DNA from 3 places in the Vibrio sp. R11-SG3-ISO3-SZ genome. Region 3 is predicted to be linked to each of the others. Evidence: predicted binding sites of a transcription regulator. Region 3 holds the regulator's gene; each other region holds the start of a gene.
What was found. The regulator MetJ, encoded in region 3, represses methionine synthesis genes. The targets are predictions, from matches to a motif close to TTAGACNTNTANANGTCTAA.
Positions count from the first base shown of each region.

Region 1: metH (methionine synthase) is a predicted target of MetJ. The motif match lies at 1,322-1,341, and genes of this name have one in related genera.
Region 2: metN (methionine ABC transporter ATP-binding protein MetN) is a predicted target of MetJ. The motif match lies at 1,948-1,967, and genes of this name have one in related genera.

Region 1 is NZ_JCBDGX010000026.1:2,526-5,808, forward strand. It holds gene AC6R1O_RS03455 (cation:proton antiporter) at 1-1,220, opposite strand, end outside; gene metH (methionine synthase) at 1,390-3,283, shown strand, end outside.
Region 2 is NZ_JCBDGX010000077.1:9,637-12,919, forward strand. It holds gene AC6R1O_RS09675 (MetQ/NlpA family lipoprotein) at 1-112, opposite strand, end outside; gene AC6R1O_RS09680 (methionine ABC transporter permease) at 141-818, opposite strand; gene metN (methionine ABC transporter ATP-binding protein MetN) at 808-1,842, opposite strand; gene gmhB (D-glycero-beta-D-manno-heptose 1,7-bisphosphate 7-phosphatase) at 2,143-2,694, shown strand; gene AC6R1O_RS09695 (MliC family protein) at 2,768-3,100, shown strand; gene treR (trehalose operon repressor TreR) at 3,167-3,283, shown strand, end outside.
Region 3 is NZ_JCBDGX010000036.1:5,033-8,315, reverse strand. It holds partial or broken gene AC6R1O_RS04970 (malic enzyme-like NAD(P)-binding protein) at 1-1,093, shown strand, start outside; gene metJ (met regulon transcriptional regulator MetJ) at 1,207-1,524, opposite strand; gene AC6R1O_RS04960 (O-succinylhomoserine (thiol)-lyase) at 1,785-2,951, shown strand; gene AC6R1O_RS04955 (bifunctional aspartate kinase/homoserine dehydrogenase II) at 2,951-3,283, shown strand, end outside.

The DNA.
Region 1 (3,283 bases), on a different contig from region 3:
TGCACTAAGATGGAAAACACCACCACAGAGTAAGTCATAACAAGGATGATCTCTTTAACGTCAATCAGCTTATCTTGAATGACCCAAATGCCAGAGGGAATGGAGAGTGCCATGGCCAGCGCTAATCCACCTCTTAGGCCACCCCAGGTAAGGATTTTGACTGACCAAGGGTTGTAGGTGCGATAGCGCTTAAACCCTACGTAAGAGAAAAACACGCTTAGATAACGCGAAAGCAAGACCAAAGGAACGGCGACCGCCATCATGATCCAGTCTTCTTGATGGAATTCAAACAGCAACATCGACATACCGATCAAAAGGAACAAGACGCCGTTGAGGAATTCATCGATCAGCTCCCAGAAATGGTCGAGGTGATCTTCACTCTCTTTTGAAAAGCCGATAAAGCGCGTCCAGTTACCGATCATGATTCCTGAGACCACCATTGCTAACGGGCCCGACACATGCAAAACCTCGGCAAAGGCATAACCTGCGGTGGGAATGCCGATGGTCAGCAGTAGTTCCATAGAGTGATCGTCGGTCGCGCTGATCAGGTAGTGGAACAAGAGCCCTAGGGCAAAGCCATACACAATGCCACCCATCGCTTCTTGTGCGAACAGCAAGGTGACGCTGCCTAGTGTCGGCGTGTCGTGACCAAAAGCGATGGTGTAAAGAGTGACGAAAATGACCAAGCCAAAGCCGTCGTTAAAAAGGGACTCTCCCTCAATTTGGGTTGAGATACGTTTGGGGGCTTTGAGCTTTTTGACGATCGCTAACACGGCAATCGGGTCCGTCGGAGAGATCAGTGCCCCGAAGAGTAAGCAGTACACCAGATCAAACGGAATGTGCAGCCATTGGCAAAAAGCATAAAGACCAAATCCGATGAAGAACGTCGAAAACAGCGTGGCGCCCAAGGCTAAGACAGTGATCTCCCATTTTTGATCTTTAAGGTTGGGCAGTTTGATACCCAATCCGCCAGCGAAGAGGAGAAAGCCGAGAATCCCCTTCAACAAAAAATCTTCGAAGTTGATGCTGGCGACCGTCTTTGACGCAATGTCTGTCAGTTGGAACCAATCATTTTGGCCTGCAACCAAAATGAGTAACGACAGCACCATAGAGCCCGCTGTGATGGCGATGGTGGTCTGCATTTTACCTATCTTGCTGTTTACAAAGGCAATCAGCATTGCCGCAGCCGATAAAAAGCAGAGTGTGTAGTAGACTGACATGAGCGTTCCAGTATGTAACAAATTATGAACAAGAATTTTGTTACTGACTTGTTCAAATAGCAAATGATTTTTACCCGTGGTGTGAGACGTATTTTTACCGTTTAGACGTCTAGACTCCTTTTTGATCTGTGATAGGATGGGGAAATAACGAAAGGAATGAGGCAGTACTGTGGGAAGTAATGTAAGGCAGCAAATCGAAGCGCAATTGCAACAACGGATACTTTTGATCGATGGTGGCATGGGCACCATGATCCAAGGTTACAAGCTCGAAGAGCAAGATTATCGTGGTACGTGTTTCGCCGATTGGCATTGTGATTTAAAAGGGAACAACGATCTGTTGGTGTTGACTCAGCCTGCATTGATCAAAGAGATCCACAGCGCCTATTTAGAAGCCGGTGCGGATATTCTCGAAACCAATACCTTTAATGCCACCACGATTGCGATGGCCGACTACGACATGCAGAGCTTAAGCGAAGAGATTAACTTCGCAGCGGCCCAACTTGCACGTGAGGCGGCCGATGAATGGACGGCAAAAACGCCGGACAAACCTCGCTATGTCGCGGGCGTATTGGGCCCAACCAACCGCACCTGTTCCATCTCTCCTGATGTGAACGACCCAGGTTATCGCAACGTCAGCTTTGATCAGTTGGTCGAGGCGTACTCTGAGTCGACGCGTGCCCTAATCAAAGGCGGCAGCGATCTGATTCTTATCGAAACCATTTTTGACACCCTCAACGCCAAAGCGTGTGCGTTTGCCGTTGACTGCGTATTTGAAGAGCTCGGCATTACCCTGCCTGTGATGATTTCAGGGACAATTACCGATGCCTCTGGACGTACGCTCTCTGGCCAGACTACCGAAGCTTTTTACAACTCACTGCGTCACGTTAGACCGTTATCGTTTGGCTTGAACTGCGCACTTGGCCCTGATGAACTGCGTCCATACGTCGATGAACTCTCGCGTATTTCGGAGTCTTTTGTCTCGGCGCACCCAAACGCCGGTTTGCCGAATGCGTTTGGTGAGTATGACTTGTCGCCACAAGAGATGGCACAACATGTTGAGGAGTGGGCGAAAAGCGGCTTTCTTAACTTAATTGGTGGCTGTTGTGGTACCACGCCAGAGCATATTCGTGAAATGGCTCGTGTGGTCGATGGTGTAGCGCCGCGCGCTCTGCCAGAGCTCCCTGTCGCGTGCCGTTTGTCAGGGTTAGAGCCGCTCACTATTGAGAAAGAGACGCTATTTATTAACGTCGGCGAGCGAACTAACGTCACGGGCTCGGCACGATTCAAGCGTCTTATTAAAGAAGAGCAGTATGATGAAGCGTTGGAAGTGGCACGTCAGCAAGTGGAAAACGGCGCGCAAATCATCGATATCAATATGGATGAAGGCATGCTTGATGCGCAGGCCTGCATGGTACGCTTCCTTAACTTGTGCGCCTCTGAGCCTGAAATCTCCCGCGTGCCGATTATGGTTGACTCGTCGAAGTGGGAGGTGATTGAAGCGGGTCTGAAATGCATCCAAGGCAAAGGCATCGTTAACTCGATCTCGCTCAAAGAAGGCAAAGAGAAATTCATTGAGCAGGCCAAGCTGATCCGACGCTACGGCGCCGCTGTGATTGTGATGGCGTTTGATGAAGTGGGTCAGGCGGAGACGCGTGAGCGTAAACTCCAAATCTGTACGAACGCGTATCGTATTTTGGTTGACGAAGTGGGCTTCCCGCCGGAAGACATCATTTTTGACCCGAATATCTTCGCGGTGGCCACCGGTATTGAAGAGCACAACAACTACGCTGTTGATTTCATTGAGGCCGTAGCAGACATCAAACGCGATCTGCCGTATGCGATGATTTCAGGTGGCGTGTCCAACGTATCGTTCTCGTTTCGCGGTAATAACTATGTACGCGAAGCGATTCATGCGGTGTTCCTCTACCACTGTTTCAAGAACGGCATGGACATGGGCATCGTCAACGCCGGTCAGTTAGAAATTTACGACAACGTCCCAGACAAGCTGCGTGAAGCGGTAGAGGATGTGGTGCTTAACCGCCGCTCTGATGCTACCGAGCGCT
Region 2 (3,283 bases), on a different contig from region 3:
TCACGCCGACTTTGATTTTGCTGTTGTCCGCTTCTTTTTCGCCACAACCAGACAGAACCAATGCAGATGCCGCAGCGGCAATCGCCAAAAGACCTTTAAGATTAAATTTCATGACCTTCTCCTTGTGAAATTCTTAATGTTTATCTGTGATCCACTCGGCGTACAATCGCATCGCCGATAGATTGAATAATTTGAACCAGTACGATGAGCATCACCACTGTCACAGCCATGATGACTACATCGTAGCGGTGGAATCCGTAACGTATCGCGACATCACCTAGACCGCCGCCGCCCACTGTACCCGCCATTGCTGAGTAGCTCACCAATGTCACCAAAGTGATGGTGACGGAGTTGACGATGGTCGGCATCGCTTCAGGAAGCAATACTTTACTGATGATTTGCATTGGCGTCGCACCCATAGATTGCGCAGCCTCGACCAAACCGCTTGGTACTTCCAGTAGTGCGCCTTCAATCAGGCGAGCGACGAATGGAATCGCACCAATCGTGAGCGGCACGATGGCGGCGGTGGTACCGATAAAAGTGCCCACCAACAGTTTCGTCACAGGGATGATGGCAACCATCAACACCAAAAACGGCACGGAGCGACCAATATTGACGATTGCGCCCAACACACCATTGAGTTTGGTGTTTTCTAGTAGGCCACCTTTTTTGGTCGTGTGTAAGATAACGCCGAGAGGGATACCGACAGCAAAGCCCACGATACCCGCGACGGCGACCATGTAGAGGGTTTCCCACGTCGCGCCAATCAATAGCTTACTGTTAAGCTCGAGCCACTGTGAAATCGTGTTAAAGGACATAGCCAAGCACCTCTACCTTTACATTGTGTTCACGCAGAAATTCGATTGCTGCGTTGTCGTCTTGCTCATTACCAAATAGCTCGGCGACCATCATGCCGAATTTTACGCCACCGGCGTAATCTAAGTCTGAACTCAGAATGCTGACATCGATATTGAATTTACGCGCAATTTGGCTCATCAGCGGAGCATCGACGGTTGCGCCAGTGAATTCAAGGCGTACCAGAGGGTAGCTGCCTTCAACGCGGCTGCTTTGCAAGCGAGCCTCGTAATCTTCTGGGATCGACAAGTCGAGCGTAGAGCGAATAAATTGGTGCGCAAGCTCGGTTTTCGGATGAGCAAAAATATCACCAACCGTGCCTTTCTCCACCAATTCACCACCACCGATGATCGCCACTTGGTGACAAATGCTTTTGACCACGTCCATCTCGTGAGTGATCAAAAGCATAGTAATGTTCAGCTTGCGGTTGATCTCTTTTAACAGCTCAAGAATCGATTGAGTGGTCGCGGGATCGAGCGCGCTGGTCGCTTCATCACACAGCAGCACTTTAGGATCTGATGCGAGCGCACGAGCGATCGCAACGCGTTGTTTCTGACCACCACTGAGGTTTGACGGGTAGCTTTCATGCTTATCAGCAAGGCCGACCAGTTTGAGCAGTTCGGTTACCTTAGTGGTGATGGCGTTTTTGTCTTTGCCCGCCAGTTCAAGTGGCAGTGCGACATTATCAAACACAGTGCGGGATGAAAGCAGATTAAAGTGCTGGAAAATCATACCGATATTGCGGCGTGCTTGGCTCAGCTGTGATTTAGACAGTGTCGTCAAATCAACACCATCAACCTTGATTGAACCTGAGGTGGGCGCTTCCAACATGTTCACGCAGCGAATCAGTGTACTTTTCCCTGCTCCAGAAGAGCCAATAACACCGAAAATCGTTCCTTGAGGAACCGTAAGGTTAATGTCTTTCAGCGCATGGATTTCCTTGCTGCCCTGATAAAACACCTTGTTGACTTGATTAATTTCAATCATCAGTTAACCCGCTTGCAAATAACTTGGTGAGAAGTCGATTATTTTGAACTACCTCTCATTTGGTAGACGATGCTATGGGTTTGCAGGTTTAGTGTCAATAGATATTTTTACGGCTAGACGTCCAAACGCCTTTTTTCACTCTCTTGCGCGGAGATTGTTTCGTCATGAGATAGATAAGAAAGAAATAACGCGGGCAAATGGCCTTATTCACCGGCGCTAAAGCGATAGCGCTCGCCTTGCTGCAATTCGCTCGTTTTAAGGTATAATTCGAGCCAAACACAGCAGACAGAGACACATATTTTGGCAAAACCAGCAGTCTTTCTAGATAGAGATGGCGTCATCAACGTTGACCACGGTTACGTGCATGATGAGCATGATTTCGAGTTTATCGATGGCGTATTTGAGGCGACGAAGCAACTCAAGCAGATGGGCTACCTATTGGTGCTGGTGACCAATCAGTCGGGTATAGCCCGTGGCAAGTTTAGCGAAGATCGCTTCTTGTCGCTGACGCAATGGATGGATTGGAACTTTGTCGATCACGGTGTCGAGTTTGATGGCTTCTATTACTGTCCGCATCACCCTGATTATGGCGACGATCGGGATTGCGAATGTCGTAAGCCAAAGCCGGGGATGTTCCAGTCAGCGCAGCGCTTTCTCGATATCGATATGGCCAAATCGGTCATGGTCGGTGATAAGGCGCAAGATTTGATGGCGGCAGAGGCCGCGGGGGTAGGGCAGAAGATTTTGGTCCGCTCAGGCAAACCGGTGACCGAACAAGGTGAAGCGCTAGCAAGCGTGGTGCTTGATAGTCTTGCCGATGTGCCGCACTATCTAACAAATACCGTTAACTAACAAATACCGTTAACCAATAAAACCATTGATGGGCAACAAGCAGTCATGGGCACAAACACTCAAGGAGTCGAGTATGAACAAGCATTTAGCCTTGTGGGCAGTCGCGGGATTGATGTTGGGCTGCGCGCAAAGCGAGCAGGCGAGCGCGCCAGTAAAATTCCATACCTACCAGTGTGATGAGGGCAAGCAGTTTTCAGCCGCTTACCTTTCTGGTGAAGAGGCAGCACTGGTTAAAGTAGAGGGCAAATCGCTGCGTCTAACCCAGCTACCCTCAGGTTCGGGCAGCCGCTACGCGCTAATGGACGATGGTCAAGAAGTGACGCCGGCTGTCAATTTGGCCATCAAAGGCAACGAAGCGCGTTTGAACTATCAAGATCAGCGCTTTACCCAATGTGTCACTGATTAAATCCAAGTTACCGCACCTCAATAGCCAAGGCCTTCGCCTTGGCATGGCTTTTAATGACGTAGGAACATGAGCAAAAAACTCACCATTGTTGATATTGCCAAGCTGTCTGGCGTCGGAAAGTCGACCGTCTCACGCGTGCTGACCAATGACCCGAAAGTCAAACCGGAAACCCGCGCCAAAGTG
Region 3 (3,283 bases):
CCCCGATAATGTCTATAAGTACACTGCAAAAGGCAATATGGTGGCAGTGATCTCCAACGGCACAGCGATTCTTGGCCTAGGTAATCTTGGCCCACTGGCATCAAAGCCCGTGATGGAAGGCAAAGCCCTGCTGTTTAAGCGCTTTGCAGGTTTGGACTCCATCGACATCGAAGTCAAACATCGCACCATCGATGAGTTTGTCGACACGGTCGCCAACATCGCGGATACCTTCGGCGGCATCAACTTAGAAGACATCAAAGCGCCAGACTGCTTTGAAATCGAAAAACAATTAATTGAACGCTGTGATGTGCCAGTCTTCCATGATGACCAACACGGTACCGCCATTGTGACGGCTGCTGGCATGCTAAACGCCATTGAGCTGCAAGGTAAAAAACTGGAAGACGCCGTGATTGTCTGTCTGGGCGCCGGTGCGGCTGCCATCGCTTGTATGGAGCTGCTGATCAAGTGCGGCGCGATGCGCGAGAAAATTTACATGCTGGATCGCAAAGGTGTGATCCACACTCGACGTGATGATCTCAACGAATACAAACAACTGTTTGCCAACAACACCGACAAACGTACGCTGCAAGATGTCATTGAAGGCGCCGATCTGTTCCTTGGCGTTTCTGGTCCTAACCTATTATCGCCAGATGATCTTAAATTGATGGCCGACAAACCCATCGTGTTTGCCTGCTCTAACCCAGATCCTGAGATCAAACCTGAGCTCGCTCATGATGTACGCAATGACCTCATTATGGGTACAGGTCGCAGTGACTACCCGAACCAAGTCAACAACGTACTTTGCTTCCCGTTTATTTTCCGTGGCGCACTGGATGTACGTGCTAGCGAGATCAACGATGAGATGAAGCTCGCTGCCGTAGCGGCGATCCGTCAACTGGCGAAGGAAGAGGTACCTGCCAATGTTCTGACCGCCGCGGGTGTGGATTCACTCTCGTTTGGCCCAGACTACATTATTCCAAAACCGATGGACCCAAGACTACTCCCCCGCGTCGCCAAAGCGGTCGCGTTAGCCGCGGTAGAATCCGGGGTGGCACGCATTGAGCTGCCTGACCATTACATGGATATCGAGTAACCTTGACGCCCACTACCAGCCACGACCTTTGTCTCTGGCTGAGCAAAAACAACAAAGCCGCTGACGATGTCAGCGGCTTTTGCATTCAAATTCGGTGCAAAACAGGGCGAGCGTTAGTCGTCAAACGCCTCAAACTCAATCCCCATCTCCGTCATCAGCTTTTTCACTTCAGCGGGAATATCATCTGGACGGTCTTTACGCAAATCTTCATCCGTCGGTAATGGTTGACCTGTGTAAGCGTGCAAGAACGCTTCACACAACAACTCACTGTTGGTGGCATGACGCAGGTTGTTGATCTGGCGGCGCGTACGCTCGTCTGTTAATACCTTAAGGACTTTAAGTGGGATGGAGACCGTGATTTTTTTCACTTGCTCACTTTTCTTACCGTGTTCTGCGTATGGGCTAATGTATTCGCCATTCCAGTCTGCCATTGCGCACCTTTATATTTGCGTATGAGTGTTTAAACCACAATTTTAACGGTATTTATGGCTACAAGCAAAGACATATAGACGTCTAGAAGTGTTGACGTCTTAAAAAATGAGAAGTAAAGTGGTTGGCGATAGGAGTGGAATCGGCCCAAACTGTGAGTGTGTCGCAGCACTACACCACATTGGGTGCCGGATACACCTGATAAGCAACAGGTATATCGCATTCCCTAAAACAAGTCACTACTGTTCGCAAGGAAAACGCTATGAGCACGCGCAAACCCGCCACCATCGCGGTACGTACTGGTATCGAGTCAGACACCCAACATCACGCTGTCGTTCCCCCTATTTATCTCTCGACCAATTACGGATTTCCGGCGTTTGGTGAAGTGCCGAAATACGATTACACGCGTTCTGGCAACCCGAACCGTGGCCTGCTTGAAACGGCGCTGTATGAATTAGAAGGTGGAGAAGGCGCAGTGGTGACCAACTGTGGCACCTCAGCGCTCAACCTTTGGGTGTCTGCGTTTGTCGGGCCAGATGATTTGATTGTCGCGCCACACGATTGCTACGGTGGCACCTATCGACTCTTCAATACCCGTGCGCAAAAAGGCGACTTCAACGTGTTGTTCGTCGACCAATCCGATGACGCAGCCTTGACCGCCGCCATCAACCAGAAACCCAAGCTTATCCTGTTGGAAACGCCATCAAATCCTTTGGTGCGTGTGGTGGATATCGAGAAAGTCTGCCAGCAAGCGAAACAAGTCGGCGCACTGGTCGCGGTTGACAATACCTTCTTAACCCCGATTTTCCAGAAGCCACTCGAATTGGGTGCGGATTTCGTTATTCACTCAACCACCAAATACATCAACGGTCACTCCGATGTGATTGGCGGCGTGGTGATCACCAAAACCAAAGCGCACGCTGAAGAACTGGCTTGGTGGGGCAACTGCATTGGGGCCACCGGCACGCCGTTTGATAGCTACATGACGCTGCGCGGCATCCGCACGTTAGGCGCACGAATGAAGGTGCATGAACAAAGCTCGGCAAACATTCTCGACTTTCTGAAAACAGAGTCACTGGTCGGCCGCATCTATCACCCAAGCTTGCCGGATCACCCTGGCCATGACATCGCTAAGAAACAACAATCAGGCTTTGGTTCTATGCTCAGCTTCGAGTTCGCTGGCAGCTTTGAAGAACTGAAACAGTTTGTCGGTGAGCTGAAACTCTTCTCTCTTGCAGAATCGCTAGGCGGCGTAGAAAGCCTCATTTGTCACCCAGCGTCAATGACCCACCGTGCGATGGGAGAAGCGGCGCTGGCCGAGGCAGGTGTCTCTCAGCAACTGCTGCGTCTGTCTGTCGGTCTTGAAGATGCCGATGACCTGATTGACGATCTCAAGCAAGCCTTTAACTGTGTGAAGGAGTCCGCGTAATGACGACATCGCGTCAACTGCATAAATTTGGTGGTAGCAGCTTAGCGGATCCGGAGTGCTACCGCCGGGTAGTCACCATACTCAAAGAATACTCTGGCAGCGATGATCTGATCGTTGTCTCAGCGGCCGGTAAAACCACCAATCATTTGATTGAATTTACCGAAGCGCTCTATAAAGACGGCCGCCTTGCCCATGAAGCGTTGCAGTCGGTACGACAATTCCAAACAGGGCTTATCGAAGCCTTGATTGACAGTGACGACGAACAAGCGCACATGCTGGCGACGCTCAAAGACGAGTTCACCACCCTCGGCGAATTAAGCGCCCCGTTAAGC